2 regions of the Azospirillum sp. P4_B5 genome follow, and region 1 is predicted to be linked to the other one. Evidence: predicted binding sites of a transcription regulator. Region 1 holds the regulator's gene; the other holds the start of a gene.
The links. The regulator PhoB, encoded in region 1, activates phosphate uptake and scavenging genes when phosphate is short. The targets are predictions, from matches to a motif close to TNTCATAAAACTGTCA.
Positions count from the first base shown of each region.

Region 2: a site for PhoB is predicted at 11,061-11,076, ahead of AC1DVI_RS27895 (DUF47 domain-containing protein). Genes of this name have one in related genera too.

Region 1 is NZ_JBFUHT010000001.1:175,567-191,333, reverse strand. Features, by position in the region: gene AC1DVI_RS00915 (metal ABC transporter permease) at 1-349, shown strand, start outside; gene AC1DVI_RS00910 (PAS-domain containing protein) at 381-3,764, shown strand; gene AC1DVI_RS00905 (cold-shock protein) at 3,772-3,981, opposite strand; gene AC1DVI_RS00900 (sigma-54-dependent transcriptional regulator) at 4,351-5,775, opposite strand; gene coaBC (bifunctional phosphopantothenoylcysteine decarboxylase/phosphopantothenate--cysteine ligase CoaBC) at 6,055-7,311, shown strand; gene dut (dUTP diphosphatase) at 7,308-7,802, shown strand; gene AC1DVI_RS00885 (RrF2 family transcriptional regulator) at 7,802-8,257, shown strand; gene cysK (cysteine synthase A) at 8,333-9,292, shown strand; gene AC1DVI_RS00875 (hypothetical protein) at 9,606-10,415, shown strand; gene AC1DVI_RS00870 (HesA/MoeB/ThiF family protein) at 10,490-11,278, shown strand; gene AC1DVI_RS00865 (hypothetical protein) at 11,304-11,741, shown strand; gene AC1DVI_RS00860 (hypothetical protein) at 11,747-12,004, shown strand; gene phoB (phosphate regulon transcriptional regulator PhoB) at 12,164-12,868, opposite strand; gene phoU (phosphate signaling complex protein PhoU) at 12,900-13,688, opposite strand; gene pstB (phosphate ABC transporter ATP-binding protein PstB) at 13,734-14,519, opposite strand; gene pstA (phosphate ABC transporter permease PstA) at 14,557-15,767, opposite strand, start outside.
Region 2 is NZ_JBFUHT010000053.1:27,309-43,075, forward strand. Features, by position in the region: gene AC1DVI_RS27845 (MASE3 domain-containing protein) at 1-1,349, opposite strand, end outside; gene AC1DVI_RS27850 (ribbon-helix-helix domain-containing protein) at 1,565-1,951, opposite strand; gene AC1DVI_RS27855 (Crp/Fnr family transcriptional regulator) at 2,056-2,766, opposite strand; gene AC1DVI_RS27860 (TfuA-like protein) at 2,823-3,590, opposite strand; gene AC1DVI_RS27865 (YcaO-like family protein) at 3,619-4,893, opposite strand; gene AC1DVI_RS27870 (hypothetical protein) at 5,072-5,266, opposite strand; gene AC1DVI_RS27875 (ribbon-helix-helix domain-containing protein) at 5,498-5,806, shown strand; gene AC1DVI_RS27880 (ATP-binding protein) at 5,823-8,876, opposite strand; tRNA gene AC1DVI_RS27885 (tRNA-Gly) at 9,253-9,327, shown strand; partial or broken gene AC1DVI_RS27890 (inorganic phosphate transporter) at 9,495-10,358, opposite strand; gene AC1DVI_RS27895 (DUF47 domain-containing protein) at 10,303-10,956, opposite strand; gene AC1DVI_RS27900 (NUDIX hydrolase) at 11,195-12,241, shown strand; gene rraA (ribonuclease E activity regulator RraA) at 12,314-12,811, shown strand; gene AC1DVI_RS27910 (hypothetical protein) at 12,890-13,180, opposite strand; gene AC1DVI_RS27915 (DUF2023 family protein) at 13,304-13,735, opposite strand; gene fldA (flavodoxin FldA) at 13,714-14,196, opposite strand; gene AC1DVI_RS27925 (MFS transporter) at 14,379-15,584, opposite strand; gene AC1DVI_RS27930 (AraC family transcriptional regulator) at 15,725-15,767, shown strand, end outside.

The DNA of each region.
Region 1 (15,767 bases):
CATCGCCGCCTTCGAGGCGGTGGGCTCCATCCTGGTCATCGCCATGCTGATCGCCCCGCCCGCCGCCGCCCGCCTGCTGACCGACCGGCTGGCCGCGCAGATCCTGCTCAGCGTCGCGCTGGGGGTGCTGGCGGCGCTGGCCGGCTATGGCGCCGCCGCCTTCGGGCCGATGCTGCTGGGGGCGTCGCACTCGCTGAACGCGGCGGGGATGATCGCGGTGGCGTCCGGGCTGATCCTGGCGCTGGCCGTCCTGTTCGGGCCGCGCCACGGCCTGCTGGGGCGGCGCCGCGCCGTCGGCCGGCTGCGCGCCGCCCCCGGATTCATTGCTCCGGAGGCGCAAAAGCCGTAACGTTTTCGCTTCGTCCGATGCGGAGCGCCGAATGCCGTTCCCCCACCGCCGGCTGCGCCGTTGGAGCTGGCTCACCCTGATCGCGTTCCTCCTCCTGATGGCGAGCGCGCTGCACACGCTGCAGCATCTTCTGGAGCATGGAACGGGCGAGCTGATCTGGCCCTTCTTCGGGATCGGGCTGGCCGGCGTGGTGATGGGTCTGGCGGTGCTGCACGAACGGGAGGCCACCCGGCGCGCCCAGGCGGAGGCCCGCGCCGCCGACAGCCGGGCGGCCGACGCCCACCGCCGCCTGTCCGAAGCCATCGAGGTCGTCAACGAAGGCTTCGCCCTGTTCGACGCCGACGACCGGCTGGTCCAGTGCAACGCCCGTTTCCGCGAGATCTACGCCCTGCTGGGGCCTCTGGAGCCCGGCATCACCTTCGAATCGCTGATCCGCCGCGCCGCCGCCGCCGGCCAGTACCCCGACTGCGGCCCCGGCGACATCGACCGCTGGGTCGGGCGGGAGATGGAGCGGCACCGCAACCCGCAGGGGCCGCAAGTGCTGCGGATCGGCGACGGGCGCTGGTTCAAGATCGAGGAGCGGCGGACCAGCGACGGCGGCTATGTCGGCCTGCGCACCGACATCAGCGAGCTGAAACGGCGGGAGCAGGAGCTGGCCCACAAGTCCGACCTGCTGGAGGCCACCTTCAGCGCCATGTCGCAGGGCCTCGTGGTGTGGAGCGCGGACTATCATTTCCTGACCTGCAACCGGCGCCTGCGCGAGATGCTCGACCTGCCGGACGACGCGCTCCATCCCGGCCTCAGCATGCCCGGCTTCCTGCGCTTCATGGCCGAGCGCGGCGAGTTCGGCCCCGGCGACACGGCGGAGATCGTCGCCCGCCACCTGACCAACCTGCGTCCCGAGGGCGTCAGCCGCATCGAGCGCACGCGCCCCGACGGCCGGGTTCTGGAGATCACCGCCAGCTTCCTGCCCGACCGCTCGGTCCTGATGACCTACACGGACATCACCGACCACCGCCGGGTGGAGCGGGCTCTGCGCGAGAGCGAGGACCGCTTCCGCAAGCTGTCGGACGCCGCCATCGACGGCATCCTGGTGCACGAGCAGGGGGTGATCGCCGACGCCAACCGCGCCGCCGCCGCCATCCTGGGCTATGCGCCGGACGAGCTGACGGGGCAGTCCATCACCGCGCTGATGGCGCCGGAGGACCGCGAACTCTCCTGGCAGCGCATCCGCGCCCGCGACGAGTCTCCCTTCGAGTCCGTCTGCCTGCGCCGCAACGGCGAGCGCCTGACGGTGCAGGGGGAGACCCGCTACGTTCCCTACCGCGGGCGGACGATGGCGATGGTGTCCTTCCGCGACATCACCGCCCACCGCCGCACCGAGGCGCAACTCCGCCTCGCCAAGGAGCAGGCGGAACTGGCGAGCCGGGCCAAGTCGGAGTTCCTGCGCACCATCAGCCACGAGATCCGCACCCCGATGAACGGCGTCCTGGGCATGCTGGGTCTCCTGCTGGACGGCCCGCTGGGGGAGGAGCAGCGCGCCTACGCCCGCACCGCCCGCGAGTCGGCGGAGGCGCTGCTGTCCATGCTGAACGACATCCTGGACATCTCCAAGATGGAGGCCGGAAAGCTGACCCTGGAGTCGGGCCGCTTCTCCCCCGCCGAGGTGGTGGAGAGCGTGGTCGAGCTGCAGGCCGCCCGCGCCTTCGCCAAGGGGATCGAGCTGGCCGTCTGCGTTCCCGGCGGCCTGCCGGCGGCGTTGCGCGGCGACTCGGGGCGGGTGCGGCAGGTCCTGCTGAACCTCGTCGGCAACGCCGTGAAATTCACCGACCACGGCGGCGTCGCCGTCACCCTGTCGGCGGTGGCGTCGGACCAGGACGGCGAAGGCCGCGCGCCGCCACGCTTGCGCTTCGAGGTGGCCGACACCGGCATCGGCATTCCACAGGACGCGCAGGCCGACCTCTTCACCGAATTCTCACAGGTGCATCCCCGCCTGTCACGCCGCCACGACGGCGCCGGGCTGGGGCTGGCGATCTCCAAGCGCCTGGTGGAGATGATGGGGGGAAGCATCGGCTTCGACAGCGCCGCCGGTCAAGGCAGCCGCTTCTGGTTCACCCTGCCGCTGGAGCCCGAGCCGCTGGAGCCCGGTACGCCGCGGATCCCCGACGCGGAGCCGCCGTTGGCCGGCCAGACGGTGCTGCTTTTGGAGTCCAATCCCGTCGCCCGGCGGACTCTGGCCGAACAGCTCCGCTCCTGGGGCGCCACGGTCAGCGCGCCGGACGTGATGGCGATGGTGGCGGGGCTGGACGCCGGCACCCTGCCCGTTGCCGATGCCGCGGTGATCGGCAGCGTGGAAACCCCGGTCGCCGGTTCCCTGCCTGACCGGCTGCGCGCGCAGGGCGTCGGGCGGATCGTCCGGCTCGCGCTGCCGCACCGGAGCATGGGAGGGGATGGCAACGGCGCCGACGCTACGGTGACGAAGCCGGCCCGGCCCTCCCGCCTGCTCGCCGCCGTGACCGGGCGGAGCGAGGCGGAGGCGCCGCCCGCCGCCCCGCCGCCTGCGCAAAGCCCGGCCGCCCCGTCCACCGCTGGAACGGGCCGGCGGATTCTCCTGGTCGAGGACAGCCCAACGAACCAGATGGTCGCCGCCCTGCTGCTGCGCGGCGCCGGCTATCGGGTCGACATCGCAAACAACGGGCGGGAAGCGCTGGAGGCGGTGGAGGCCGCGGCGCCCGGCCCGTCGCCCTACGGGCTGGTCCTGATGGACCTCGCCATGCCGGAGATGGACGGGCTGACCGCCACCCGCCGGCTGCGCGCCCTGCCGCCGCCGGCCGGCAGCGTCCCGATCATCGCCATGACCGCCGACGCCATGGACAGCGACCGCGAACGCTGCCTGGCCGCCGGGATGAACGGGCACGTCGCCAAGCCCATCGACCGTCCGCATCTGCTGGAGACGGTCGCCCATTGGCTGGACGCCGCCCCGTTGGAGTCCGCCGCGCCCGCCGTTCCAGCGGACGCTCCCGCTCCGGTCACGGCCGACGTGCCGGAGTTGGGCGTTCTGGACATGGAGGTCCTGCAACAGCTCGCCCGGGATCTCGACGCGGAGCTTCTGGCCGACGTCCTTCGCCAGTTCGTTGAGGAGACGCTGGAGCGGGCGGAGAGGATCGCCGGCGGCGGGGCCAAAGCGGCGGGGGGAGGCCCGGCCGATCTCACCGGGCTGGCGAAGGAGGCCCACACGCTGAAGAGCACCGCGGGGACCTTCGGCGCCCGCGACCTGTCGGCGGCCGCCCGGGCGCTGGAGCTGGCCTGCCGGAGCAACGCGGTGGGCGAGGTGACGTCGCTGTGCCGCGACATTCCCCGCCTCACCCGGGAAGCCGTGGAGGCGTACCGGGTCCGCGGCTACGTCACGTCATGACGTCGCTTCACTCCATGACGCTGATGTTGACCGCGGCGTCCTTGCCGTTGTTGCCGCGCGCGACCTCGAACTCGACGCGCTGGCCCTCGGACAGGGCGTGAAGACCCGACTTCTGCACGGCCGTGATGTGCACGAACACGTCCTTGGCGCCGGCCTCCGGCGCGATGAAGCCATATCCCTTGGTGGTGTTGAACCATTTGACGGTGCCGGTGGTCATAAGGCGAACTCCTGCTCCTCGGTCGGGGGCCTGCCGCCGGTCCGCGCCGCGGGGCGCAACGGGTCGGCGAAGGACGATGGACGGTGCGGCGGTCATGTGCGGCGATCCGGTGTGGCGCCACGCGGAAGCGCAAGCAAAGCAACGCGAGGGGAGGCTAGCTGGATGGCACCGCAACCGGCAAGGCGGCTTCACGGCATATGCCCAATGTAGCCAGACCGGTCATTTTGAAATAAGCCGATGGCGGCAGGTCCCGGCACGGCAAGACTTTCGATGGTCTTGCGTGAATTGAACGCACACGAAGTCTATGCTTCGGCAGAACCAATGGTGCGGGGCAAGAACGGGGGATGGGACTCCCGGCGCGACCGGGTGTCAGAGTTTTCCTTCGGCCTGCCAGGCGAGGCGCTTGCGGTAGATGGTCGAGGCGCTGATCTCCAGCAGGGCCGCGGCGCGGGGGATATTGCCGTCGCAGGCGGCGATGGCCTCCTCGATGGCGTCGCGCTCCACCTCCCACAGCGGCTTCACCGTCTTGGGGGATGGCGCGTGGGCCACGGAGCCATGGCCGCCACCATGACCGTTTCCGCCGCCGTTCGCGGGCAGCGGCGCGGCGGTCCCCGCCGGGGTGGCGAGCGGGGCCGGCAGCATGGCCGGCGTCACCGTGTCGCCGTCGTGCAGCACCACGATGTTGCGCACCACGTTCTGCACCTGCCGCACGTTGCCCGGCCAGTGGTAGGTGCGCAGCGCCTGTTCCGCCGCCGGAGAGAAGCGGACGAAGCCCTTGCCCTCCTCCCGCGCGTAATCGGTCAGGAACTGGCCGCAGATCTCCAGCACGTCGTCCTCGCGCTCGCGCAGCGGCGGCAGGTGGATGGGGATGACGTGCAGGCGGTAATAGAGATCCTCGCGGAACCGCCCCTCCTCGACCTCGCGCAGCGGGTCGCGGTTGGTCGCGCAGATGATGCGCAGATCGACCTTCTCCAGCTTGCTGCCGCCGACCGGCGTGAAGGTGCCGGTCTGGATGAAGCGCAGCAGCTTCGTCTGGAGGTCGGGCGCCAGCTCGCAGATCTCGTCGAGGAACAGGGTGCCGCCGTTGGCCCGCGCCGCCGCCCCCTCGCGGTCGGCCACCGCCCCGGTGAAGGAGCCCTTCATGTGGCCGAAGATCTCGCTCTCCATCAGGTCCTTGGGGATGGCCCCGCAGTTGATGGCGATGAAGGGCCGGTCGGCCCGCGGGCTCTGCCGGTGGATGGCCTCGGCGCAGACCTCCTTGCCGGTCCCCGATTCGCCGGTGATGAAGACCGTCGCGCGGGAGGAGGCGGCGCTGTCGATGATCCGGTAGACCGCCTGCATCGCCAGCGAGGAGCCGAGGAAGCCGTGGTAGCGGCTGCGCCCCAGGTCCTTCTCGAAGCTGTCGACGAGCTGGGCGAGGCGCAGCCGCTCCATGGCGTTGCGCACGGTGACGGTCAACCGTTCCGCCGAGAAGGGCTTCACCAGGAAATCATAGGCGCCGTAGCGCATCGCCTCCACCGCCACCCCGACCGACCCGTGGGCGGTGATGATGATGACCGCGCAGGGCAGCGCCTGGGCGCTGATCCGCTTCAGCACCTCCATCCCGTGCATGTCGGGAAGCTGGAGGTCCAGCAGCACGATCCGCGGCACGCCGTCGGCCAGCTGCTCCAGCGCTGCGGCCCCCGTCTCCACCGTGGTGACGGCGGTGCAGTCCTTCTTCAGGAACTCCGCATAGACGCGGGCCAGCGACGGCGTGTCTTCGACGAGAAGGATTGGCGTGGAGCGCGGGGGCATGGACCGTTTGAATTCAAAGGAAAAATGCAGAAAAGACCATCGGATCGCCCTGGTTATCAGCAAATCCTTAAAAATGCACTCTACGCGATGTTGGGCCGTGGACGAAAGACCTGGCATGCGGCCGCGCAACGAAATATCACGCCACAGTTTCACACCCCCGTCATGGATGTGCATTTCACACCGGGTTCGCTGTGAGGATCAGCGATGGACGCTTGTACCGGGCGTCGTGATGGAATATCTGAATTCTACAAAATCCATAGCAAGGAGCGGCGGACCCCCGTGGCCGAAACATCCGTGCTGTCCGGCAAGCGCATCCTGCTCGTCATCGCGGGCGGCATCGCGGCCTACAAGAGCCTGGAGCTGATCCGCCGCCTGAAGGAGCGTGGCGTGCGCGTGCGCGCGGTCCTGACCCGGGCCGGGGCGCAGTTCGTCACGCCGCTGTCCGTGCAGGCGCTGACCGAGGACACCGTCTACCAGGATCTGTGGTCCCTGACCGACGAGTCGGAAATGGGGCACATCCAGCTGTCGCGCGCCGCCGACCTGCTGGTCGTCGCCCCGGCCACCGCCAACCTGCTGGCCCGCATGGCCGCCGGCATGGCTGACGATCTGGCCGCCACTGTGTTGCTGGCCACCGACAAGCCGGTGCTCGTCGCCCCGGCGATGAACGTCCGCATGTGGGAGCATCCGGCGACCCGCGACAACCTCGCGCTTCTGGAAAAGCGCGGCGTGCGCCGGGTCGGCCCGAACAAGGGCGAGATGGCCTGCGGCGAGTACGGGTTCGGGCGCATGGCCGAGCCGATGGAAATCGTCCAGGCCATCGCCGCCCATTTCGAGGAGCTGGACGCGCCCAGACCGCTGGCCGGCAGGCGCGCCCTGGTCACCAGCGGCCCGACGGTCGAGCCCATCGACCCGGTGCGCTACATCGCCAACCGCTCCTCCGGCAAGCAGGGCCACGCCATCGCCGAGGCGCTGCGGCGGCTGGGCGCCGACGTGACGCTGGTCACCGGCCCGACCCGCCTGCCCGACCCGCCCGGCTGCACCGTGCGCACCATCGAGACGGCGCGGGAGATGCTGGCGGCCTGCGAGTCGGCCCTGCCCGCGGACATCGCGGTCTGCGCCGCCGCCGTCGCCGACTGGCGCGTGGCCGGCGAATCGGACCGCAAGCTGAAGAAGGACGGCGGCGGCCCGCCGAGCCTGACCCTGACCGAGAATCCCGACATCCTGGCGACCCTGTCCCAGGCCGGGCCGCGCCGCCCGGCGCTGGTCGTCGGCTTCGCCGCGGAGACCGGCAACGTGGTCGACTACGCGACCGCCAAGCGCGCCCGCAAGGGCTGCGACTGGATCGTCGCCAACGACGTGTCGCCGGGCACCACCACCTTCGGCGGGGCCGACAACACCGTCCATCTGATCCGCGCCGACGGCGCCGAGGACTGGCCCACCATGGGCAAGGACGCCGTGGCCGCCCGCCTGGCCGAGGCCATCGCCCGGCATTTCAATCCGCCTTCCACCCCCGCCCCCCAGGAGACCATTCCGTGAGCGCAACGGCACCCGCCATTCCCGTTCCCATCGTCCGGCTCGCCCACGCCGCGGGGCTGGACCTGCCGGCCTACGCGACGGAGCATGCGGCGGGCATGGACCTGCTGGCCGCGCTGGCGGAACCGGTCGTCCTGGAGCCGGGCCGCCGCGCGCTGATCCCCACGGGCGTCGCCTTCGCCCTGCCCGACGGCTACGAGGCGCAGGTGCGGCCGCGCTCCGGGCTGGCGCTGAAGCATGGGGTCACGGTGTTGAACAGCCCGGGGACCATCGACGCCGATTACCGCGGCGAGGTCGGGGTGATCCTGATCAACCACGGCGACCAGCCCTTCACGGTGGAGCGCGGGCAGCGCATCGCCCAGCTGGTGATCGCCCGCTACGAGCGCGCCGCCTGGGCCGAGTCGGCCGCGCTTCCCGACAGCGCCCGCGGGACCGGCGGCTTCGGCTCCACCGGCCGGTTCGCCTCGTCTTCCCCCGCGCAGGAGTCGCACTGATGCTCCGCATCTCCAAGAAGCTGATGTTCGCGATCGAGGCGGTGCTGGACATCGCCTACAACGCCGGCACCGAGCCCGTGCAGTCCGGCGAGATCACCCGCCGCCAGGGCATCCCCAAGCGCTATCTGGAGCAGGTTCTCCAGCAGCTCGTCCGCGACGGCGTCCTGGCCGGCGTGCGCGGCCCGCGCGGCGGCTACCGGCTGGCCCGCGAGCGCCGGCGCATCACGCTGGGCGAGATCGTGAAGGTCGTCCGCTCCATGGAAACCGCGACCGACCCCATCGAGGAACCGGCCGGCTCCATCCTGGGGCACAAGGTGGTGCGCCCGCTGTGGAACGATCTTCAGGAGGAATGCATGAAGAAGCTCGACGACATCACCATCGAGGATCTCTGCCTGCGCGCCCGCACCGCCGGCGTCGAGAGCGAGACCGAAGAGCGCATCGATTTTACGATTTGATCCCACCCGGAGAACGGTTAAATTCTACAAATTCTGTAGAAAGTGGGAAAATACCACACACCGGAGGAGTGAAAAATGCCGGGTTCCGAGTTTCGCGGTAAGATCTACGACAGCATTCTCGACACCGTCGGCGCCACGCCGCTGGTGCGCATCAAGCGGCTGGCCGAGGAGGCCGGCGCCAAGGCCCAGATCGTCGGCAAGCTGGAGTTCTTCAACCCGCTGGCCAGCGTGAAGGACCGCATCGGCTTCGCCATGATCGACGCCGCGGAGCGCGCCGGCGCCATCGAGCCGGGCCGCACCACCCTGGTCGAGCCGACGTCGGGCAACACCGGCATCGCGCTGGCCTTCGTCGCCGCCGCCAAGGGCTACCGCCTGATCCTGACCATGCCCGAAAGCATGTCGGTGGAGCGGCGCAAGATGCTGAAGCTGCTCGGCGCCGAGCTGGTGCTGACCCCGGCGGCGGAGGGCATGAAGGGCGCCATCCGCCGGGCCGACGAGATCGTCGCCACCGATCCGAACGCCTACATGCTCCAGCAGTTCAAGAACGCTGCCAACCCGGAGATCCACCGCAACACGACGGCGGAGGAAATCTGGAAGGACACCGACGGCAAGGCCGACTTCCTGATTTCCGGCGTCGGCACCGGCGGCACGCTGACCGGCGTGTCGGAGGTCCTGAAGGCCCGCAAACCCGGTTTCCGCACCATCGCGGTGGAGCCGGAGGACAGCCCCGTCCTGTCCGGCGGCATGCCCGGCCCGCACAAGATCCAGGGCATCGGCGCCGGTTTCGTGCCGGACGTCCTGAAGAAGGACCTGATCGACGAGGTCGTCCGCATCTCCAACCAGCGCGCCTTCGAGACGGCCCGCAAGGTGGCGAAGCTGGAAGGCATCCCGGTCGGCATCTCCTCGGGCGCGGCTCTGGCCGCGGCGCTGGAGATCGGCGCCCGTCCCGAGAACGAGGGCAAGCTGATCGTCGTGATCCTGCCGTCCTTTGCCGAGCGCTATCTCTCCACCGCCCTGTTCGAAGGGTTGGAGTAACACCGGCATCCCCCTCCCACACGCGTCGTTCACGCGCGGGGGAGGGGGAACTCCAGCATGTTTTCTTGCGCAACCGGGCGGCGAATATTGCGCCGCCGCGCATCCTGCTGTAGAGTGGGGTACGTCCGGTCTTTTCGCCCGTCCTTGGCATTGGGCGGCGTTTTGACAAAAAGATTGGATTTTAGTAATCTAACCTGTCAGTGCCGGGAGTTTCAGCCGGCGCGGCTCCGCCCTTTCGGGCGACGGTCCGTCTTGCGGCACGGCCGCCCGACGATACGGGGCTGACGGCACAGGACCAGCGGGGGAGGCCATCATGGGCATCACGATTCCAAATGCCTCGACGATGAACTGGTTCCAGTTCCGCGGCATCACCGACGAATTGGACTCCAACCTCGCGTCCACCGACTATCGCAAGTTCACGGTGTCGAAAAACGGCGAATTCAATTTCAGAATCGCCGACATCAACACCAACATCAAGATCGTCGACCAGAACAACAAGGTCGTCGCCGAGGCGAAGGCGAAGAACGAGGCGGCGGAGGTCAGCGCCAAGCTCGGTCCCGGCACCTACACGGCGGTCATCTCCCAGGCCGCGCGCGGCGTGAACAACCGCGAATACACGCTGGACGTCTCCGAACGACAGAACATCATGATGGTGGGGTCGGGCGCCCAGATGAAGGGCACCGCCCGCGCCATCCTCGGCAAGGATCCCGGCGTCCAGAAGCACACGCTGACCGTCGCCCAGGGCGGCGAGTTCGTCGGCAACATGTCCCTTCCCTTGACGCGCTGGGCGATCATGAGCAAGGAGGGCAAGGTCGTGGCCTCCGGCGACACGATGGATCCGGCGAAGTCGGGCGAGGACATGCTGAAGAAATCCAGCTTCAAGATCGAACCCGGCCAGTACGAGCTGGTGATCGTTCCGCCGAAGAACGTGCTCGGTGAAATCCCCTATCAGCTCAATTTCCTTCAGAAGGTCGCCAAGTCGCCCGACGAAGCGGAGGAGCGGCCGTTCGACAAGATCATGCGGGAGCGCGAGGCCCGGCTGAAGCAGTGGGCAGCGGAGGACGCGACCAAGCCGTCCAGCCAATCGAAGACCACCCCCTACAAGATGAACCTGCTCGCCTGACGCCGCCGCCCTTGGCAAGGTCCCGAGCGAGGGGGCTTGCGTGGCATGGGGCGTTCCGCGCTATTCTGCGGATCATGGATTTCACCGACACCCAGCTTCACCGCTATTCCCGCCACATCATCCTGCCGGAGGTCGGCGGCGTCGGGCAGGAGGCGCTGCTGCGCGCCCGTGTCCTGGTCGTCGGGGCCGGCGGGCTGGGCGCCCCGCTTCTGCTCTACCTCGCCGCGGCGGGGGTGGGCACCATCGGCGTCATCGACGACGACACGGTGGACCTGTCCAACCTGCAACGGCAGGTCATCCACGACGAGTCGTCGCTCGGCGTTCCGAAGGTGGAGAGCGCCGCCGCCCGCATCCGCGCGCTGAACCCCGACGTGGCGGTGGAGGTGCACAAGGCGCGGCTGACCAGGGACAACGCGCTGGACCTGATCGGGCGCTACGACATCGTGGCGGACGGGTCCGACAATTTCGCCACGCGCTTCCTGCTCAACGACGCCTGCTATTTCGCCAGGAAGACGCTGGTGTCGGCGGCGATCCTGCGCTTCGACGGGCAGGTGTCCACCTTCAAGGCGCATCTCGGCGCCCCGCACCCCTGCTACCGCTGCCTGTTCCCGGAACCGCCGCCGCGCGGGCTGGTGCCGTCCTGCTCCGAGGGCGGCGTGCTGGGGGCGCTGGGCGGCTTCGTCGGCTCGCTCCAGACGACCGAGGTGCTGAAGGAGATCATGGGCATCGGCGAGGGCCTGTCGGGCAGCCTGATGATGCTCGACACGCTGCACGCCTCCTTCCAGCGCATCACGGTGCGCCGCGACCCGGACTGCCCGCTGTGCGGCACCCACCCGACCATCCACGATTTGTCCGCCCACTGAGCGGCGCTTGGGAGAGCCCTGACCCATGGAAGGTCCCGAGTCCCTGTCCATCGTCCTGTTCGCGGGCGGCTTCGACCGGGTTCACTACGCGCTGGTGATGGCCAGCGCGGCGGCGGCGACCAACCGCAAGGTCACGCTGTTCTTCACCGGCCGCGCCCTGAACACGCTGCTGGCCGGGGACGCGGACGGCACGCCGGGCTGGCACCGGCTGGACCCCGCCGACGACGGCAGCCGCCCGGCGGAGCGCGACGGTTTTTTCACCGCCAACGGGCTGGCCGGCTTCGAGGAGTTGCTGGAAGCCTGCGTGATGCTCAAGGTCACGGTCATGGCCTGCGAGATGGGCTTGCGCGCGCTCGGCCTGCCCGCAGGAGCCCCGCTGCGCCCGGACGTGCCGGTGAAGACCGGCGGAGTCGTCACCTTTCTGAACGACGCGCCGAAGACCGGCGCGATCCTGTTCGTGTGAGCGCCATGACCGACGACCACAGCCTGGTGATCGAACACGCGAACCGCTTCGAGGCGATCGCCGCGGAGGGTTTCGAGGGCTGGCCCTACCGGGACGCGCTGGCCCATCTGGCGCAGCATGTGACGGCGCATCCCGATCTCGCCCCGCGGGTAGCGCACGCCCTGCGCATGATGATCGGCTTCATCGAGGACAGCGACCCGGCGAAGCGCTTCGGCCCGAAGGTGGCGATCCTGCGCGAGGCGGTGGGGTTGCTGGAGGGGTAGGCAGCCCCGGGACGGGGTGCCCCCACCCTTCCCACGGCTTCGCCGCGGGCCCCTTCCCTCCCCCGCTTCGCAGGAGAGGGAAAATTGGTCCCCTCCCCCGCCCAGCGGGGGAGGGTTAGGGAGGGGGCAAGGACTGAGCCCGTTTGCGCAGGAAAACGCTCAGATGGACTTGCTGTCCAGCGCGTAACCCGCCGAGCGGACGGTGCGGATCAGGTCCATCTCGGTCTCCTCGTTCATCGCCTTGCGCAGGCGGCGGATGTGCACGTCGACGGTGCGCGGCTCGACATAGACGTCGTGGCCCCACACCACGTCGAGAAGCTGCTCGCGCGAGAAGACGCGGCCGGGATGCTGCATGAAATGGCGCAGCAGGCGGAACTCGGTCGGCCCCAGATGCACGTCGCGCCCGTTCCGGCGCACCCGGTGGGCGGCCAGATCCATGGTCACGTCGGCGAACTGCAGCGTCTCGTCGGTCATGCCGGGGGCCGAGCGGCGCAGCACGGCGCGCATGCGGGCGACGAGCTCGGTCGGGGAGAAGGGCTTGGTGATGTAGTCGTCGGCGCCGGAGTTCAGGCCGCGCACGCGGTCCGCCTCCTCGCCGCGGGCGGTCAGCATGATGATCGGAATGTCGCGCATCTTGCTGTTGCGGCGCATCTGGCGGCAGACCTCCAGGCCCGACATCAGCGGCAGCATCCAGTCGAGCAGGACGATGTTCGGCGTCTGCTCCCCGGCCAGCAGAAGGGCTTCCTCGCCGTCGGTGGCGGCGTTCACGCGGAAGCCTTCCTTTTCCAGATTGTACTTCAGCAGCGTCACGATGTCGGCTTCGTCCTCGACGACGAGGACGAGCGGCTTCAGCGCCGAATTCATGCTTGTCCCGCTCCCACTGCGCGTCTCGCCGTCACGCGGCATGTCCCGCTCCATCGTTATCCGGGCCGCCGTCCCGCGGCAATCCCCGTTCCACCGCCTCCGTCACCGATCCGCCCGGCTCGACCACGGCGAAGCTGCTGCCGTCGTTCTTCGGACGCGCCGCGCGCAACGTCGTCCCGACCACCAGATAGTGGATGGTCTCGGCGATGTTGGTGGCGTGGTCGCCGATCCGCTCCAGGTTCTTCGCCATGAACAGCAGGTGCGTGCAGGGCGTGATGTTGCGCGGGTCCTCCATCATGTAGGTCAGGACCTCGCGGAACAGGCTGGTGTAGAGGTCGTCCAGCTCCTCGTCGCGCTCCCAGGCGGCGATGGCGCGCTGGACGTCGCGCTCGATGTAGGCGTCCAGCACGTCCTTCATGATCGACTCGACCAGCCGCCCCATGCGCGGAATGGCCACCGCCGGGCGGACCACCGGCACCTGGGCCAGGGCCAGCGAGCGCTTGGCGATGTTGGAGGCGTAGTCGCCGATCCGCTCCAGGTCCGCCGCGATCTTCAGCGCCGACACGATCTCGCGCAGGTCCTGGGCCAGCGGCTGGCGCAGGGCGAGCAGGCGCACGGCCTCGGCGTCGATGTCGCGCTCGTAGGCGTCGATGCGCTGGTCGGCCTGCATGACCTGGGCGGCCAGCGCGACGTCGCGGCGGGCCACCGCCTTCACGGCGGCGTCCACCTGCGCTTCGGCGACGCCGCCCATCTGGGTGATCAGGTTGGACAGGCGCTCAAGTTCGTGCGCGAAGGAACGCACGATGTGTTCGTTGCTCATGCTTCACGTCCTTCGCTGATGGAGGAGTGGCGGCGATGCCGGGGATCAGCCGTAGCGGCCGGTGATGTAGCCCTGGGTGCGCTCGTCCCGCGGGTTGGTGAAGATTTCCTCGGTGTCGTCGCATTCCACCATGTCGCCCAGATGGAAGAAGGCGGTCTTCTGGGAGACGCGGGCCGCCTGCTGCATGTTGTGGGTGACGATGACGATCGTGTAGTTCTCGCGCAGCTCGTCGATCAGCTCCTCGATGTGGGCCGTCGCGATGGGGTCGAGCGCCGAGCAGGGCTCGTCCATCAGGATCACCTCGGGGCTGACGGCGATGGCGCGAGCGATGCACAGGCGCTGCTGCTGGCCGCCGGACAGGCCGGTGCCCGGCTCGCGCAGGCGGTCCTTCACCTCGTTCCACAGGCCGGCGCGCTTCAGCGAGGTCTGGACGATCTCGTCCATCTCGTCGCGGTGGCTGGCGATGCCGTGGATGCGCGGGCCGTAGGCGATGTTGTCGTAGATCGACTTCGGGAACGGGTTCGGCTTTTGGAAGACCATGCCGACCCGGGCGCGGAGCTGTACGGCGTCGATCGACTTGCCGTAGACGTCCTCGCCGTCGAGCGCGATCAGCCCCTCGACACGGCAGTTCTCGATGGTGTCGTTCATGCGGTTCAGGCAGCGCAGGAACGTCGACTTGCCGCAGCCGGACGGGCCGATCAGCGCCATCACGCGGTTTTCCTGGATCTCCAGGTTGATGCCCTTGAGCGCCTGTTTGGCCCCGTAGAACACCTTGACGTCGCGGGCGACCATCTTGGTGCCGTGGATGCCGGCGGCGGGACGCGAAGGCATGGCCGTGGCCGGGATGTGGGTCTGGACGCTCATGGGGTTACCAACGCCTCTCGAATTTCTTGCGCAGGAAGACGGCCAGGCCGTTCATCAGGATGAGGAAGGCGAGCAGGATCAGGATCGCCGCGGAGGTGCGCTCCGTGAAGGCCCGCTCGGGGCTGTCCGCCCACATGTAGATCTGCACCGGGATGGCCGTGGCGCTGTCGGTCAGGCCGCCCGGGATGTCCACGATGAAGGCCACCATGCCGATCATCAGCAGCGGCGCCGTCTCGCCCAGCGCGCGGGCCATGCCGATGATGGTGCCGGTCAGGATGCCCGGCAGGGCCAGCGGCAGGACGTGGTGCGTCACCGTCTGCAGCGGCGAGGCGCCGACGCCCAGCGCCGCCTCGCGGATCGACGGCGGCACCGCCTTCAGCGCGACGCGCGAGGCGATGATGATGACCGGCAGGGTCATCAGCGCCATCACCAGACCGCCGACCAGCGGGGCGGAGCGCGGCAGCCCGAAGAAGCCGAGGAACACCGCGAGGCCGAGCAAGCCGAAGATGATCGACGGCACCGCGGCGAGGTTGTTGATGTTCACCTCGATCAGGTCGGTCCAGCGGTTCTTCGGCGCGAACTCCTCCAGATAGACCGCGGCGGCGATGCCGATGGGCACCGACAGCAGCATGGTCACCACCAGCGTCAGGGCGGAGCCGACGACGGCGCCCAGGATGCCCGCCTGTTCCGGCTCGCGGCTGTCGCCGGCGGTGAACAGGGTGGTGTTGAAGGTGTTGCGGATGGAGCCGTTGGCGACCAGCGCGTCAATGGCGGCGATCTTGACGTCGTTCAGCCGGCGCTCGCTCTCCGGCACGTCGCGCCGGATGAAGCCCTTCATGAACTGGTCGATCTCGTCGTCGGCGCGGACCCAGACCGTCTGCGTGGTGCCGACGAGGGAGGGGTTGGCGTTGACCATCGCCTCCAGCTCGTACGGCGCGCCGGAGGACAGCAGGTCGTTCAGCGAGCGGCGGGTGGCGCGGTCGGTGGCCGCCGGGACCTGGGCGTAGAGCGCCTGCCGGACGAGGGCGGTGTAGTTCCGCTCCTCGACCTGCTGCTTGTCCAGGGTCACCTCAAGCCGGATCTGCGCCTGCCAGAAGGCGGTGTAGCCCTTGCTGACGATGGAGCCGAGCAGAACCACCAGCATCAGAGACGCGATCCCGACGGCGAGCATCCCGGCGATCCGGAACCGGCGCTCCGCGGCGTAGCGGCGGCGCA
Region 2 (15,767 bases), on a different contig from region 1:
ACCGGTTGCAACAGGTTGTTGATCTCGTGGGCAAGGCCGCCAACGAGGCTGCCGAGCGCCGCCATGGTCTGCTTCTGCCGCGCCGCTTCTGCCGACTGGCGCCGCGCGCTGATGTCGCTGGTGGTGCCGCGGTAGCCGAGGAAGGTGCCGTTGCCGTCATAGCGCGGCGTGCCGCTGACCATCACCCAGCGCGCGCTTCCCCCCGGCGAGGCCAGCGGGAAAGACAGGCGGCGGAAGGGCTCCCTTCGGTGCAAGGCCTCGGCCAGGGCGGGGAAATCCTCTTCCGGACGGTTGCGGTCCAGAAGATCCGCGTGGGTGAAGCCCAGGAGCTCCGCCCCGCCGCGCCCGGTGGATTCCTGTGCCCGCGGCGACAGGGCGGTGAAGCGCCCGCGCTCGTCGGTTTCCCAGAACCAGTCGTTGGAGCATTCCAGAAGCGCCCGCCAACGCGCCTCGCTCTCGCGCAACTCGGCGGTGCGGGTGGCGATCAGCGATTCGAGCCCGCTCAGATGATCGCGCAGGGCCTCCTCGCTGCGGCGCATCCGGTAGAAGGCGAGGTCGTAGGGGTTTTGCAGGGCGGTGACGATGATCGCCCGGTACAGCAGGTAGAAGGACAGGATCTTGATGAAATGACCCAGCGCGTTCATCGCCCCGTGGGGGTCGGTGTAGAGCGTGAAGATCAGCTCCTGCGGGGCCAGCAGAGCAATGCCGGCGAAGGTCAGGCCGAACACCCTGGGCTCGAACTGCCGACGCTTGCGGCCCAGCAGCAGGCAGGCGACGACCGCCGCGGCGCTGAACGTGTATTCGGCGCCCACCTTGAAGGAGGTCAGCCCAACGCCCGGAACGAAGCCGTCCGGCATGATTGCGAAGGTGAAGATCGACAGCAGGGCGCAGGCCACGGCCGCGGCCTGGATCAGCAGCACGTCGCCCGCGCGCAGCCGCCTCTCGATCAGCAACGGCGCGGCCAGGAAAACCATGGCCTGAAGGCCGCGGGCGGCAATCCAGAGCTGGGTGGACTGATTGGAATTGGCCTCGCCGATGACGTTCATGCCGGGAAAGGCAATGGCGTGCAGCAGGTCCAGCAACGCGATGCCGGGCATGGACAGGCCGACGAAGGCGAGGAAGGGCGATTGGTTGGTGTCGCGCGTGTTCCAGGCAATCGTGAAGATCGTCATGGAGATGGCGACGGCGAACAGCTCAGCGCAGAGGTGGAACAGCAGGTAGTTGTAGAGCATCACCGTGCCCAGAACCGCCATGAGGATCAGAAGGGCGGCAAGGCCGGACAGGAAGGGACGGTCCCGGAGCCAGCGGGCGAGGGTCGGTCTGATGGCGGACGGCTGGATCCCGCTCATGAACGGTCGGCTCCGCGGTGGACGGGAGGGGCGGCCTAGGGGCCCCGGTCAGCCGACCGTGGCTATGCCGCTGGACCGATCAACACACCAAATCCCGTCGCGGAGCAAGCCGGACGTTGCGTCGTTCAATCGGACGCGGCAATTCCTCACAGACGAGGAGCGAAGACCGTCCTGTTGTCGGCATGCGCGCGGTTCAGCGGAATGCCGCCGGGGGCTCAGCCTTCCTTGGCGGGCCGGGCCGGAGGCAGGTCGAAGGGCGTGCTGACGAAGGGATCGCCGCGGCCATGGCCGGCGCGGTCGTGACCTTTCTCGGTCGCCGCCTTGCGGTAATAGCCGACGATGAACACACGGACCGCGTTGGCGAGCGACACGGCAACCCCGCGCGACCGCCGGGACTGCGAATCGAGGCGATCCTTGAGGTCGCTGCACAGCTCGTCCACGGTCAGGTCTTCCCGGTGGCAGATGTCGTCCAACGCTTCCCAATAGGAGGGTTCCAGACGAAGCTGCGTCGGACGCCCGAACAGCTTGACGGTGCGCGCCACCAGCGGGATGGCGCTCAGCGGCGATGGAGCGTTGGACGCCTGCGAATCCTGACCCGACATAGCCCTGTATTCCTTGAATGTCAGCCGTGTTTGAAGCCACGAGCCAATATAGCGCGATTGAAAAAATTTGCGACGATAAAACTCCTCAGACGTGCAGGGCAGCCTTACGGCACGTCACCCGACTCTCCCGCCATGTCCTTCAGCATGTACAGATTGGTGACGACGATAAAACCTTTGTTATAGGTAATAGCCTCGGAGTTGCGCAGTGCACGCAGACTTTTGTTCACCATCTCCCGGGTGACACCCAGCATTGCCGCCAGGGCTTCTTGTGACACGGGCTGGTTGATCCGCAAGCCGGCGGGCGTCTTCTGCCCATAAGTATCGCAGAGCAACAGGATACGCCGGGCCAGCCGGCGCGGCACGTCGTGAAAGACCGCATCCTCGATGTTCTCCGACACCCAGCGCAACCGTTCGCACAGCACGCCCATCATCCGGATGCACAGGGAGGGGTGCCGTTCCAGGAAGGAGATGAATTCCGGACGGTCGATGCGGAACAGTTCCGCCGGGCGCAGCGCGGTCGCCCCGGCGGTGCGGTCCTTCCCGTCGATCAGCGCGATCTCCCCCAGCACGTCGCCGGGGTTCAGGATGTTGAGCAGCATCGTCTTGCCGTCCTCGGACGAGGTCGAGACGGCGATCTGCCCCTTCATGATGGCGTACAGGCAATCACCGGGATCGCCCTTGCTGAAGACGGTCTGGTTTTCGCTGAACCGTGACACCCGGCCCAGCGCGACCAGCTCCTGCATCCGGGCGTCGTCGAGAACCCCCAACATTCGGTTGCGCCGCAGGATGCCGGCGACGTCCTTCAGTAAGGCCATGGCGTTCGCGGTCCCGGTTGAGTGCCGTCGGACCGTTGATGGCACCCGGCGGACGATCAGTCCAGCGGATTCGCCGCCTGGAGAGGCGCGCCGTCGCGCAGGGCGCGGTCCCACAGGACGGTGTGCTCGAAATGGAACCGCGCCTCGGGCGCCCGCCCGCCGCCCGCGGCCCAGCGGCGCATGGTCTGGAGCAGGTCCAGCGCGTCCTCCCGCTTCTGGTCGATCCGTCCGTTGGGCAGCCAATGGCGGAAATCGGCGAGCTCCTCCTCCGGCAGCCCCTCGGCGGCGGCGAGGCGGAGCACCCGGCCATAGCCGCGCTCCCGATAGGGCAGGGCCTTGGCGATGGCCTCCAGCCGCCGCGCCGTGGCGGCGGGGACGACGCCCTCCTGCGCGGCGTCGGCCAGGGTGCGGCGGATGTTCACCATGGCTTCGGACAGGCCGGGGTAACCGAGTTCCGCTGGGCCGTGGATCACCGCCACCTCGTCGTCGTCCTCTAGCCGCCCGTCGCGGAAGGCTTCGAAGACCGCGCCGACGCCGATCATGCCGAAGGGATGCAACTCCGCGGCGCGCAGGGCGCCCATGCTGGAGGACCCGAACACCGCCACCCCCAGGTGGATGGCGTGCAGAATCTCCTTGTGCCAGACGGACGGGATGTTCTCGAAATAGCCGTCCACGATGCCGATCGCCCGCGGCCTGCGCTCGCACAGCCGGATGATGTCGCCCTGGGCGACCGGCGGCAGATAGGTGGCGTCCAAAATCCGGGACGCGCCGGCGCGGGGCAGGGTGGGGCCGAGGAAGACGTAAAGGCCGTCCGGCGTCTGCATGGGAATCTCCGCCTTCGCACTCACGACACTATGCCCGATCCCAGACGCCGGCCGCGGCGCGCGCCCTTGCGCCCATCGCGTAGTCCGGGGAGGAGTCCAGCCCCTCCAGGCCGGGAATGACCAGACGGACCACGGCGATGCCGAACTCCGGCTTGGTCAGGTCCACCGCCACGGCCTCCTCGATGCCGGCGGCGCGCAGCCGGGCGAGCTGGCAGGCCAGATCCTCCTCGACGGTGCGCCCGGCGAGGCTGGGGATGGTAGCGAAGTCACGGCGCCCGGTGTCCTCGGTGATCAGCGCCGTCCAGCGCGCGTGCTGCGCCGGGTCGAGGTGGCGTTCGTATTCGGAGCGGGGCATGTCGTCGCGCGCCCCGGCGATGAAGGTCAGCCGGCTCTGCGCCGCTTCGGTCAGGGCGCGGGACAGAGCGACCTCCCGCGCGGCGTGGCAGCCCATGCCCATGGCCGGACGGATGCTGTGCTGCGGCGCGTCCTCCCGCGTCGCGATGCGGCAGAGGATGGCCGGCAGGCCGATGTCGCTGGTGATGTCCCACAGGCCGACCGCGACTCCCGCGTCGTCGAAGCGGTCGAGCAGCGAGCGGCAGACCGGGTCGGCGACGCTGTCCGGATCGATGCGGGTCGCGGCCTGGGCCTCCGGAGAGGAGAGGCGCCACAGGGTGGCGGCGTCGCGCTCGACCAGTTCGGTCATGGCGTGCGCGGTCGCCTCGGCGAGGCTGTTGCCCGAGGCCAGCCCGTTCGACCCGGCGAGGAAGCAGCCGGACCCCGGCGGCATCGGCAGCGTGAAGTTCAGATGCACCGTCTCGAACGGCACCCACCTCCGTCCGCCGCCCAGCAGGTCGTCGCCCTCGATCCACAGCATCGGCGTGTGGGGGGTGAAGGCGCTGGTCGACAGCCGCGGCAAGCGGGCGACATCGACCACACGATGGGTCCAGCGCAGCTCGTCGTAGCTGGCGAATTTCAGGGGCAGGGTGATGCGTTCGGCGTGGTAGCTCTCGATCGACTCCATGACGCCCGACGCCTTGGCGGCGGCCAGCGTCACGCCCTTGCCCTGGGCGACGGAGATGGAGCGGGAATTCGGCCGGGTCACCATCACGACCGGGATGCCCACGCTGTCCAGCCCCGTGACGTTCGCCACCCGCGTGATGCCCATGACGGGAAGGAAGGGGGTGACGCGGGCCAGGGTCTGGTCCGGCGTGGCGATCCGGTGGGTTCCGGTGGTGTGGACCTTGAGCGGCTGGTCGGACATGGCCGGGTCCCGGGCGATGCCGCGGACGAAATCGAGGGGCATGGAAGAGGGTCTCCGCCGTAGGATGCCGACTTGGTATGCCCGTGGTTGAGCCGGACGGAAAACCGGCGAAGGACGAAGGAGCGGGCGGGGACCGTGGCAGGCCGGCCAAGGAAAACGCCGGCCGCCACGGCCCGTAGAACAGGCCCGATCAGCGGGCCCTGCAGGTTCGCCCCGCCGATCAGAGGCCCGGGGTGATCGCGTGGCGGGCGGCCTCGTGGTCGTCGCTGTTGAAGGCGCGGCGGTCGCCGATGCGGGCGGCGGCGGTCAGTGCGGTGGTCTGCTCGGCAACCTCGGTCACGCCCTGGGCGGTCACGGCGAAGAGACGGCCGTCGGCACCACGGATGAGGGCGGTCTGGTCGATGATGGCGGTCATGGGAACAGCTCCTGGGCGTGGGTTTCGAAAAACCGCGAATACTGCGGTATGTCGAAACCTTGGCTGGAACGCCCCGTCCGGACTGTGAAGAACTTCACATGCCGGACGCCCCGTGCCCGGGTAAAAATCGCTTACACACGCACACGCGTATGTTTAGTCCCGGAAAAATTCCGGTGACCCGGGAAAAATTCGCCAAGCCGAGAACCGGCCAGCCGAGACAGGAGCGTACCGATGAAGTTGGACCGCCGCATTCCCCGCAGCCTTGACGAGATGGCCGACCTCAGCTCGCTCGCAGCCCCGCCCGCCGTGGTGACTCGCTCGCTGACGATCGGGGGGCGCCGCGCCAGCCTGCGGCTGGAGGCGACGATCTGGGACGGGCTGAAGGACATCGCCAAGTCCCAGGGCAAGTCGCTGGAGGCGCTGTGCGCCGACATCCACGACGGCCGGACGGAGGGAATTCCCTTCGCCACCAGCGTCCGGGTCTATGTGCTGGACCATTTCCGCCGCACCGCCGCGGGCAGCACCACGCTGGTCGCCTGACGCTCCGGCGGGGCGTTCACCGGTTCAGGTCGGACGCGGCGAGGCAGCGGCGGAAGGCCCGGCAGCGGTCGGCGAGCGGCAACATGGACAGTTGGCGGCTCATTGTCTCGGCAGCCGCCAGATGTTCCATGGCTTCGCGGTGCTGGCCGGTGGCGGTGAAGGCCTGGGCCAGCGCGAAGTGCGACCAGCCCTGCTCGGACAGTTGTCCGGCATCCGTCGCGATGCCCAGCGCGTTGGCGGCGCAGCCGATCGCGGTGTCGTGCTGTGCCGTTTCCAGAGCCAGATCGGACATCCAGTTCAGAATCCGCGGCCTGGGCAGCGAGTGATTCAGAATGTGCGCCTGCTCCAGGCTGGCGTTCAGCAGCCGTGCACCCTCCGCGGCACCGCCGGTGCGGGCGATGGCGTAGCCCAGCGCGCCCAGCGTGATCGGCTGGAAGATGTGCAGGCGCGTCGCCTCGGTGATCGTCACGGCGTCCTTCAGCAGAGGCAGGGCCTCGGCGAAGCGCTCGCCGATGATGTGGACCAGCGCCAGATGGACCTTCACCGACGACACGGAGAAGGCGTGCCCGACCTCTTCCGCGATGTCGAGCGCGTGGTGCATCACCCGGACGGCCTCGTCGTCGCGCCCCAGTTCGGCGAGGCAGCGGCCCTGGTAGGCGGCGGTGATGGCGACCGCCACCGCGGTCAGGCCGAAGCGCGCGCGCGGGGCATGGGCCAGCGCCAGGGTGCGTGCCTGCTCCAGCTTCTCCTGGGCTTCCGGGAAATGCCCCTTGTCCACCAGCATGCCGCCCAGCCGCATCAGCCCCTGGATGCGCAGTTCCATCGTCCCCTGGTTGCCCAGATGGTCGAGCGCGCTGCGGCTGAGCGCGATCGCTCCGTCGAGCACGCCGTAGACCCACTGGAAGGACGCCTTGAGCGAGGTCGCGCGGGCGTAGCGGATGCGGTCGTCGATGCCCAGCGCCATGTCCCGCGCCTCCTCCAGCGGGTCGCCGGCCAACTGGCGTCCCTGCGGCAGCAGGACAAGGGGAATACCGACCCACAGGTCGATCCGCCGCTGGGTGTTGCGGCGGGTGTCGGGCATGTGGTCCAGAGCCTTCAACGCTTGCTCGTAGAAGCGTCCGGCGTCGAAATGCTTGCAGCGCATCTCCGCCCGGCGCCCGGCCCGGCGGCCATAGGCGCAGGCGAGCGGCCAATCCTCGGCGTAGAAGGCGTGATGGGCGATCAGCTCCGCCCGGTTCGGCAGGTTGCGGTCGGACCGCCGCCGCAGGGCATGCAAAACGCGCCCGTGCAGCGGCTGGCGCTCCCGCTTGGTCAGGGTGGCGTAGGCGACCTCCTGGACCAGCGCATGGCGGAAGGTCAGCTCCAGGTTCGGCAGCAGGCGGGAGCGCGCGAAAAAGCCGCTCTGCTCCAGCCGGGCCAGAGCCGACGGCAGTTCGGCGGCGGAGATGGGAGACACCGCGCGCAGCAGGCCCAGATCGACCGAGGTGCCGATCACCGCCGCGTGCATCAGCACCCGCCGCGGGCCGGGCTCCAGCGCGTCGATCCGCGAGGCCAGCAAGCCGTGCACCGTGGCCGGCAGGGCCATCCTTGCGTCCGCCTTGCCCAGGCTGTAGCGGCCCGGACTGCCGACGATGGCCCCGGTCGTCTCCAGCGTGCGCAGCGATTCCTCCAGATAGAGCGGCACGCCCTGGCTTTGCGCCGCGACGCGCGCCTTCAGGTCGGCCAGCGACGGGCTGTGGCCCAGCCAATGGTCCAGGAACTCGTCGGCCTGCAGCGGCTCCAGCGGTTCGAGCGCGAGGGCGTGGACCGAGTCCGGCGCGGTCCAGCCGCCCGGCGTGTCCGGCCGTGACGTGACCAGGACGAGGACGCGGGCGTCCTCCACCCCTTCGGCGAGGGCGTCCAGCAGGCGGTTGGTCAGCCCGCGCGTCCAGTGCGCATCCTCGACGAGGATCAGCAGCGGGCGCTCCACGGACAGCTCGCGGATCGCCGCGACCAGCCCCTCGACGCTGAAATCAGCCTTCTGGGCGGGGTCGAGCCCCTGCCACAGCGGGTGGACGGAAAGCTGGCCGAGCAATTCCCGCATCGCCTCGCCGGCCAATTCGCCACCGTTGCGCGCGGCGGCGGCGGTCAGCCGCGCCACCGCCGAGCCGTCCAGCGTTGGGCCATCCAGCGTTGGGCCATCCACGGCCCCACAGACCGACAGGGCGAGGGACCGGGCCGCCGCCTCCAGGTCGTCGGGGTCGCCCAGGCGGCGGATCGGGAATTGCGGCCAGATGGAGATGGTGAAGGCCGCCGCCTCCGGACGGCGCATCAGCTCTCCGGTCAGCCGGGATTTGCCGATGCCGGCCTCTCCGATCAGGACGGCGCAGGCACCGCGTCCCCGCTCGGCCTGCCGCAGCGCGCCGGTCAGCACCGCCAGTTCGGGTTGCCGCCCCACGAACAGGGTGCCTTCGGCGGACAGCAGGTCCATCGCCGTGCGCCGCATCGCCCGCGCCGCCTCCAGGGCAAAGGCGGTCACCGGCTCCGCCGTGGCGGACAGGCGCAGCGTTCCCGCCGGGCGAACGGTCAGGCCCTTCGGCACGAGGTCCAACGTCTCGTGGCTCAGCAGCACGCTGTTGGGTTGCGCCCGTTGCTGCAGCTTGGCGGCGATATGCACGGTTTCGCCCACCGTGCGGTAGTCGGTCCAGACGCCGGTCTCGATGATCTGGGCGACCACCTCGCCGGAGCTGATGCCGATCCGCATCTTGAACTCGTCCGAATCGATGGCCGAGCGGGCGATGTCCTGCGCGGCGAGGCAGGCGCGCAGCGCGTGGTCCTCCTGAGCGGAGGGGGCGCCGAACACCGCCATGATGCCGTCGCCCAGAACCTGGGCCACCGTGCCGCCGTAGCGTTCCACCGCATCGGTCAGGATTTGCAGGATGGTGAGAAGGGTCTGGTCGGCCTCCTCCGGGTCGCGGCCCGACACCATGCTGGAGGATTCGACGATGTCGGCGAACAGCACGCTCACGACCTTGCGTTCCGCGCTGTTGCGCCGGGCCGGTCCGCCATCCGGTGGGTCGGCGGCGGGCATGGGTCGGCACGACGCCTCCTGAGGCGCCTCCTGAGGCGCCCCCCGAGGTGACGGCGTGGGCATCGATTGCGATTCGCCCAAGTCCATGTCCGTTCCGGCCATCGAAGCCCCCCTGCGGAGCGTCATCGGCATGTTAGAGGAAACAATTTCGAATGCGCAGACATTCAAAACAAGAGATGGATAATTTCACTCCGACAGCCTCAGCCTAACATATGTTGGTATGTTTCCTCGTGCAATCGGCAAGCGGCGGCGTGTCCCGGCCTGCATTCCTGCCGTGCCTGCCCTGGGTCGCCGCACGGGTTGAGGCGGTTGTGAAAAATAAGGCTTGCCTTGGCCGTCGCCGGGGCGTATACGGGCGCTCCTCCGCTGGAGCGGCGCGGGCGTAGCTCAGGGGTAGAGCACAACCTTGCCAAGGTTGGGGTCGAGGGTTCGAATCCCTTCGCCCGCTCCATTTTCAGCGCGGAGGGTACGAAAAAGGGCGGCCTCGGGCCGCCCTTTTCGCGTTTCGGAGTTTGCGGCCGGGCCGGCGGGTGGCGGGCCGTTCGGCCCGCCGTGCCGTGTTCCGGCCATCGTGTGGGTCGTGCTGACCGGCACGCCGAGCCACGTCGCGACGAACAGGGTGATCGCCCCGCCCGTCTCCGCGCAGGAGCCCTGGACCGGCTTCAGGTCGGTCAGCTTGGACCCCATGGTCTTGACGATGCGCCAGCCGCCGAACAGCGTGCCCAGCCCCATCGCGGCCTGGCAGGTGATGACCACCCAGAAGGGCACATAGAAGGTCGGCCCCAGCATGCCCTGCGAATAGAGCAGGACGGCGATGATGCCCATGGTCTTCTGCGCGTCGTTGCCGCCGTGCCCCAGGCTGTAGAGCGCGGCGGAGCCGATCTGCAGGTGGCGGAACAGCCGGTCGACCGCGAAGGGGGTGGTGCGCCGGAACAGCCAGGACACCGTCACGATCATCACGCTGGCCAGCAGGAAGCCGACCACCGGCGAGACGACGATGGCCGCGGCGGTCTTGGCCAGACCGGACACCACCACGGCGTCCAGCCCCGCTTTCGCCACGCCGGCCCCGACGAGGCCGCCGATCAGCGCGTGGGAGGAGCTGGACGGGATGCCCAGCCACCAGGTGAAGACGTTCCAGACGATGGCGCCCATCAGCGCGCCGAAGATGACATGCGGGTCCACCACCCCCGCCCCGACGATGCCGGTGCCGATGGTGGTCGCCACATGCAGCCCGAAGAACAGGAAGGCGATGAAGTTGAAGAAGGCGGCCATGGCGACGGCGGTCCGCGGCGACAGCACGCGGGTGGAGACGACCGTTGCGATGGAGTTGGCCGCGTCGTGCAGCCCGTTGAGGAAATCGAAGAGGAGGGCGACGCCGATCAGCCCGATGAGGATGGGCAGGGCGAGGGTAGCGGCTTCCATGGGATCAGACCTGTTCGACGATGATGCCGTCGATGGTGTCGGCCACGTCCTCGCAGGCATCGAGCACGCGTTCCAGCAGCTCGATGATCTCGCGTTGAAGGGCGTGGCGATGGGTGATGGGGGCGTCGAGCCCGCCGCTCTCGTCGCGCAGCCGGTGATTGGCCTCGCGCAGGAGCCGGTCGCCTTCGCTCTCGATCCGTGAGACCTCGGCGGTCATCGCGTGGAGTTGCTCGACGTGTTTGGGAATGTCGCGGAGCAGGGGGATGCCCGCGCTCAGCCGATTGGTGCAGCGCACGATGGCATCGGCCTGGGCGTGCATTTCCGGCGTGTAGTCGGTGAAGCCCGCCTCCACGAGGTGACGCGCGGTCTCCTCGATGAGGTTGAGGACGTCGTCCATCCGCTTGCCGAGTTCCTGGATGTCCGAACGGTCGAAGGGCACGATGAAGCTGCGGTGGACGGCGAGCTGGATGTCCTTCTCGATGGCGTCGGCCTCGCTCTCGACCCGGCGGATGGTCTGGAACCGCTCCTCCAGGTCCTGGCCGCTGGCCATCATCGCCCGCAGCGCCTCGGCGCCCGTGGCGACGGTCCGGGCATGGTCGGCGAACAGGTCGAAAAACCGTTCTTCGCGCGGCATCAGGGCCCGGAACAAATTCAGCATGCGTGGTTCTCCAACTAACGCCGGCCTGCACCGCTGGGGACCCCGCACGGACGCGCGCGAGCCTCAGCGTCGCGGCTGGTGTAACATCCCCGGCGCTTGTGGGGAGTCACAAAAGTGTCATGCCGGACCGGCTTGCGGCGAGATTTCACGGGGGTGCCCGGCGGAAAGACCGGTGATTTGCCGCGGCGGGCCGCTTATCCTGCCGCCGACGGATCGGCAGCGGGGAGGCGGGTGGCGCGTGGCAGGGGAAACGCAGATCGGCACGGAAACACAGATCGGCCTGACGGCGGCCATCGTTTCGGTGGGCGTGTCCTCGGCGAACGGCGCCGAGCCGCGCGTGGTGACCGTGCGCAGCGGCTTCGAGATCCCCGAATCGCACCGCCGTGGCGACGAGCCGCCGCCCCACCGCGACGCCCTGCCGGGCGCGCCCTTCGATCCCGAGCGCTTCCGCACCCTTCAGGACGGCCTGCGCGCGGTGGCGGAGGACGCGGCCGGGCTGACCCTGCGCTATGTGGAGCAGCTCTACAGCTTCGGCGACCGCTACCGCGACCCGCACGAGTTGTTCGGCGGCCCGCGCTCGCTGGTGGTCGGCTATCTGGCCTTGCTGCGCGAGGCGCCGCTGCGCATCGACGGCGCGGAATGGCGCGGCCTGTACGAGTTCTTCCCCTGGGAGGACTGGCGCGATTCGCCGCCGGCGCTGCTTGATTCGGTGATCCGTCCGGCGCTGGCCCGCTGGGTCGCCGCGGCGCCGGACGAGCCCGCCCGCGCCCGCCGCGGCGAGCGCGCCCGCATGGCCTTCGCCCTGGACGGCGGAGACTGGGATTCCGAACGGGTGCTGGAACGCTACGAGCTTCTCTACGAGGCCGGGCTGGTGGTGGAGGCGTTCCGCGACCACGACTTGGCCCGCCGGGCGGGGGTGGAGGAGCGGACGGTGCGGCTGGAGATGCCGCGCGCGCTGGGCCGCCCGATGGCCCGCGACGGCCGCCGCGTCCTGGCGACGGCGCTGGAACGTCTGCGTGGCAAGCTGAAATACCGCCCCATCGTGTTCGAGCTGTTGCCCCCGACCTTCACCCTGCACCAGCTTCAGCAGGTGGTGGAGGCGCTGTCCGGCGAGCGGCTGCACAAGCAGAATTTCCGGCGCCTGATGATCTCCGGGGGGCTGGTGGAGCCGACCGGCCAGTATGAGAGCCAGACCGGTGGGCGCCCCGCCGAACTCTATCGCTTCCGCCGCAGCGCCATCCTGGAACGCACGAGCACGGGCGCCATCGCCTCCCCGGAGGATTGACCATCGCCGATCTGGGGGTATCCTGCTGTCAAAGCCAAGGCCACCAAAGCCCATGAAGGGGAGCGAACGCGCATGACCGACTTCGACAGCACCTGCGACCTCTACGACCGGTTCGAGAAGACCGCCCGCGTCGCCGACCCTGTCTTCCGCGACTTCGGCGGGCGTTGCAAATTCAGCGGTGCGGCGGTGACCGTAAAGTGCTTCGAGGACAATTCCCGCGTCAAGGAGACGCTGGGCACGCCGGGTCGGGGCAAGGTGCTGGTGGTGGACGGCGGCGGCGGCCTGCGCGCCGCCCTGATGGGCGACCTGATCGCCAAGGACGCGGTGAAGAACGGTTGGGAGGGCGTGGTCATCCACGGCTGCGTCCGCGACGCCGCCGTGCTCGCCACGCTGGACCTGGGCATCAAGGCGCTGGCGGCGATCCCGCGCAAGACCGTCCGCAACGGCGAGGGCCAGAAGGATCTGCCGGTGACCTTGGCCGGCATCCGCATCAACCCCGGCGATCTGGTCTTCGCCGACGAGGACGGCGTGCTGGTGCTGACGCCCGAGGAGTTCGGCGCGACCGCCTGACCCGGCCGTTCTAAAGCCCTCCCCCGCCACGCGGGGGAGGGTTGGGTGGGGGTGCCAACGACGGCGCCCCCTCACACCTCAGCCCGCGACCTTCTCCCACCCCATCTTCTGGTACCGGTATTCCAGGATCGTCGGCGCCGCGCAGGCGTAGCCGACCCAGACGCCCAAAGTCATCAGAACGCCGGTCGGCCACAACGGGATGGAGATGAGGATCAGCGCCGCATGAATCGCGGCGTGCAGCCATTCCGCCTTTTTCGCGAAATAGACCGGGCCGAGCAGAAAGGCCCAGAGGATCTCGCGGTTGGTCACCGCCTCCCGCTGGCCGTTCGTGGGATTCTCGAACACCATCCCGGACGGAGCCGCCGCCATCCCTGCCTCCCTTTGGTTGTTTTCCATTCTATTTGGGGAGGCAGTCTGGACGACGGCGGCCCGGCCTGTCGAGGCCGAAACGACCTTTTTCCGGATGGTGGAGGCGGTGCCCTGACGGATGGATCAGGACACCGCCCCGTCCCGCCCGGCCCCCTTCCTTCCGGCCCCCACCTTTCCGGCCTGGGCCATGGCCAGAAAGCGCCGGCACTGCTGTTCGCGGTCGTAGCCGAGCAGCGTGCCGAGGATGAAGTCCTCCTCCGGGGTCAATTGGTTCAGCGGCTTGCGCACCACGCTGCGCACCATCGCGACGCAGGACGGGTTGCCGAAGAAGACGTTGACCTTGGCCTCGGTCACCGTCTGGACGTGGTAGTCGACGAACCGCTCCGCCAGCTTGCGGGTCACCGTGTCGGCGTCCCGCGTGCTGAGCGTCATCATGACCATGGGCCGGACGCCCTTGCTGTACTCGTACAGATGGTGACCGAGCAGGTGGACGGGCATGGCCAACCCATCATGGGCCAACCCATCATGGGGCATCACGCCAGCTGGCTGATCCATGCGGTGATCCGTTTGTCGGTTTGGGAGGACTGGTTGTCCGGATCGAGCGCCAGTCCGACGAACCGCCCGTCGCGCTCGGCGGTGGAGCCCGAATGCTCGTAACCGGCGGTGTCGGTGAAGCCGACGACGATCCCGCCCTGCGCCACCACCTGATCGTAGAGCGTGCCCATGGCGTCCACGAAGGACTCCGGGTAGGTTACCTGATCGCCTGTGCCGAACAGGGCGACCTTCTTGCCGTTGAGGTTGGCCGCCTTCAGCGTGCCGAAGTTGGCCTCCCAGTCGCATTGCAGATCGCCCACGCCATAGGTCGGCGCGCCGAGGATCAGCAGGTCGCAATTCTCGAAATCCGCAGCGGAGGCACGGGCGATGTCGACGGTCCTTCCCTGAATCTTCTTTGCGATGCGCGAGGCGACCGACTTGGTCGCGCCGCCGTCGGAGCCATAGATGATCGTGACGTTCATGGTCTCTCTCTGGGCAATCCTGTGGGCCAATCGGATCAGGGCCGGCAAGCAAAGACGAGAACGTCCGGCCTGCATAGAATGATAATAAGAATGACTCGCATTTGCAACATGACCATGACGGATTTGTGGGAATGTCGCGAAGGGGAGGCCGCGCCGTGGGGGCGGCGCGGCTCTCGGGCGCTTCAGGAGTCCTTGTGCGGGGACACGTTGGGCAGCAGCGCGGCGAACAGGCCGAGCAGGGGAACGACCGAGCAGGCCTGGAAGACAAAGCCGATGCCCTTCCAGTCGGCCAGGACGCCGAGCCCGGCGGCGGCCATGCCCCCGATCCCGAAGGCCAGACCGAAGAACAGGCCGGAGACCATGCCGACGCGGCCCGGCATCAACTCCTGCGCGTAGACGATGATGGCCGGGAAAGCCGAGGCCAGGGCCAATCCGATCACCGCGCTGAGCGCGACCGTCGCCGTCAGCCCGACATGGGGCAGCAGCAGCGTGAAGGGCAGGATGCCGAGGATCGAGATCCAGATGACCGTCTTGCGCCCGATTCGGTCGCCGACCGGCCCGCCGATGATCGTTCCCGCCGCCACCGCCGCCAGGAACACGAACAGGCAGAGCTGCGCCGAGTCCGGCGCCATGGCGAAGCGCTCCATCAGGAAGAAGGTGTAGTAGCTGGTCAGGCAGGCCAGATAGACGTATTTGGACAGGATCAGCACCATCAGCACAGCCAGCGCCCGGTTGACCTGCCCGCGGGACAGGCCGGGGTGACGGACCGCGGCGCCGCGGCGGACCGGGCGGGCGTGGTCGCTGCGCGCGTACCAGCGCCCGATGCCGGTCAGCAGCACCATGCCGCCCAGAGCGGCGAGCGCGAACCAGGACAGGCTCTCCTGCCCGCGCGGCAGGATGATGTAGGCGGCCAGCAGCGGCCCCAGCGCCGACCCGGCGTTGCCGCCCACCTGGAACAGCGACTGCGCCAGCCCGTGCGCTCCGCCGGACGCCAGACGGGCGATCCGCGACGCCTCGGGGTGGAAGACCGAGGAGCCGAAGCCCAGCAGGGTCGCCCCGACCAGCAGCGCCGCGTAATTCGGCGCGAAGGCCAGCGTGACCAGTCCGACCAGCGAGGCCCCCATGCCGATGGTCAGCGAATAGGGCGCCGGCCGCCGGTCGGTGGCGAGCCCGATGATCGGCTGAAGCAGCGAGGCGGTGATCTGGTAGGTCAGGGTGAGCAGGCCGATCTGCGCGAAGCTGAGGTCGAATCCGCCCTTCAGGATCGGGTAGATCGCGGGCAGCAGGGACTGGATCAGGTCGTTCAGCAGATGGCAGACGCTGATCGTCCCCAGGACGGGCAGGGCCGTCCCGCCGGCCTTGGGCCGGGACAGGGTGGTGTCGGTCACGGAAGGAAGCCTTTTTTGGCGCTTGGCCGGGTTTGGCGCTTGGCCGGCGGGCCGCGCGTTGCTTGGTGTGGGGCAACAGCCTATGGTGAGCCGCGACGGCCTGCCACCGCGGTCAGGCCGATTTCTTACGAGACTGGGCCATGGTCCGGAACCTGCGCATCGACACGGTCGAGGAGTCGCCCA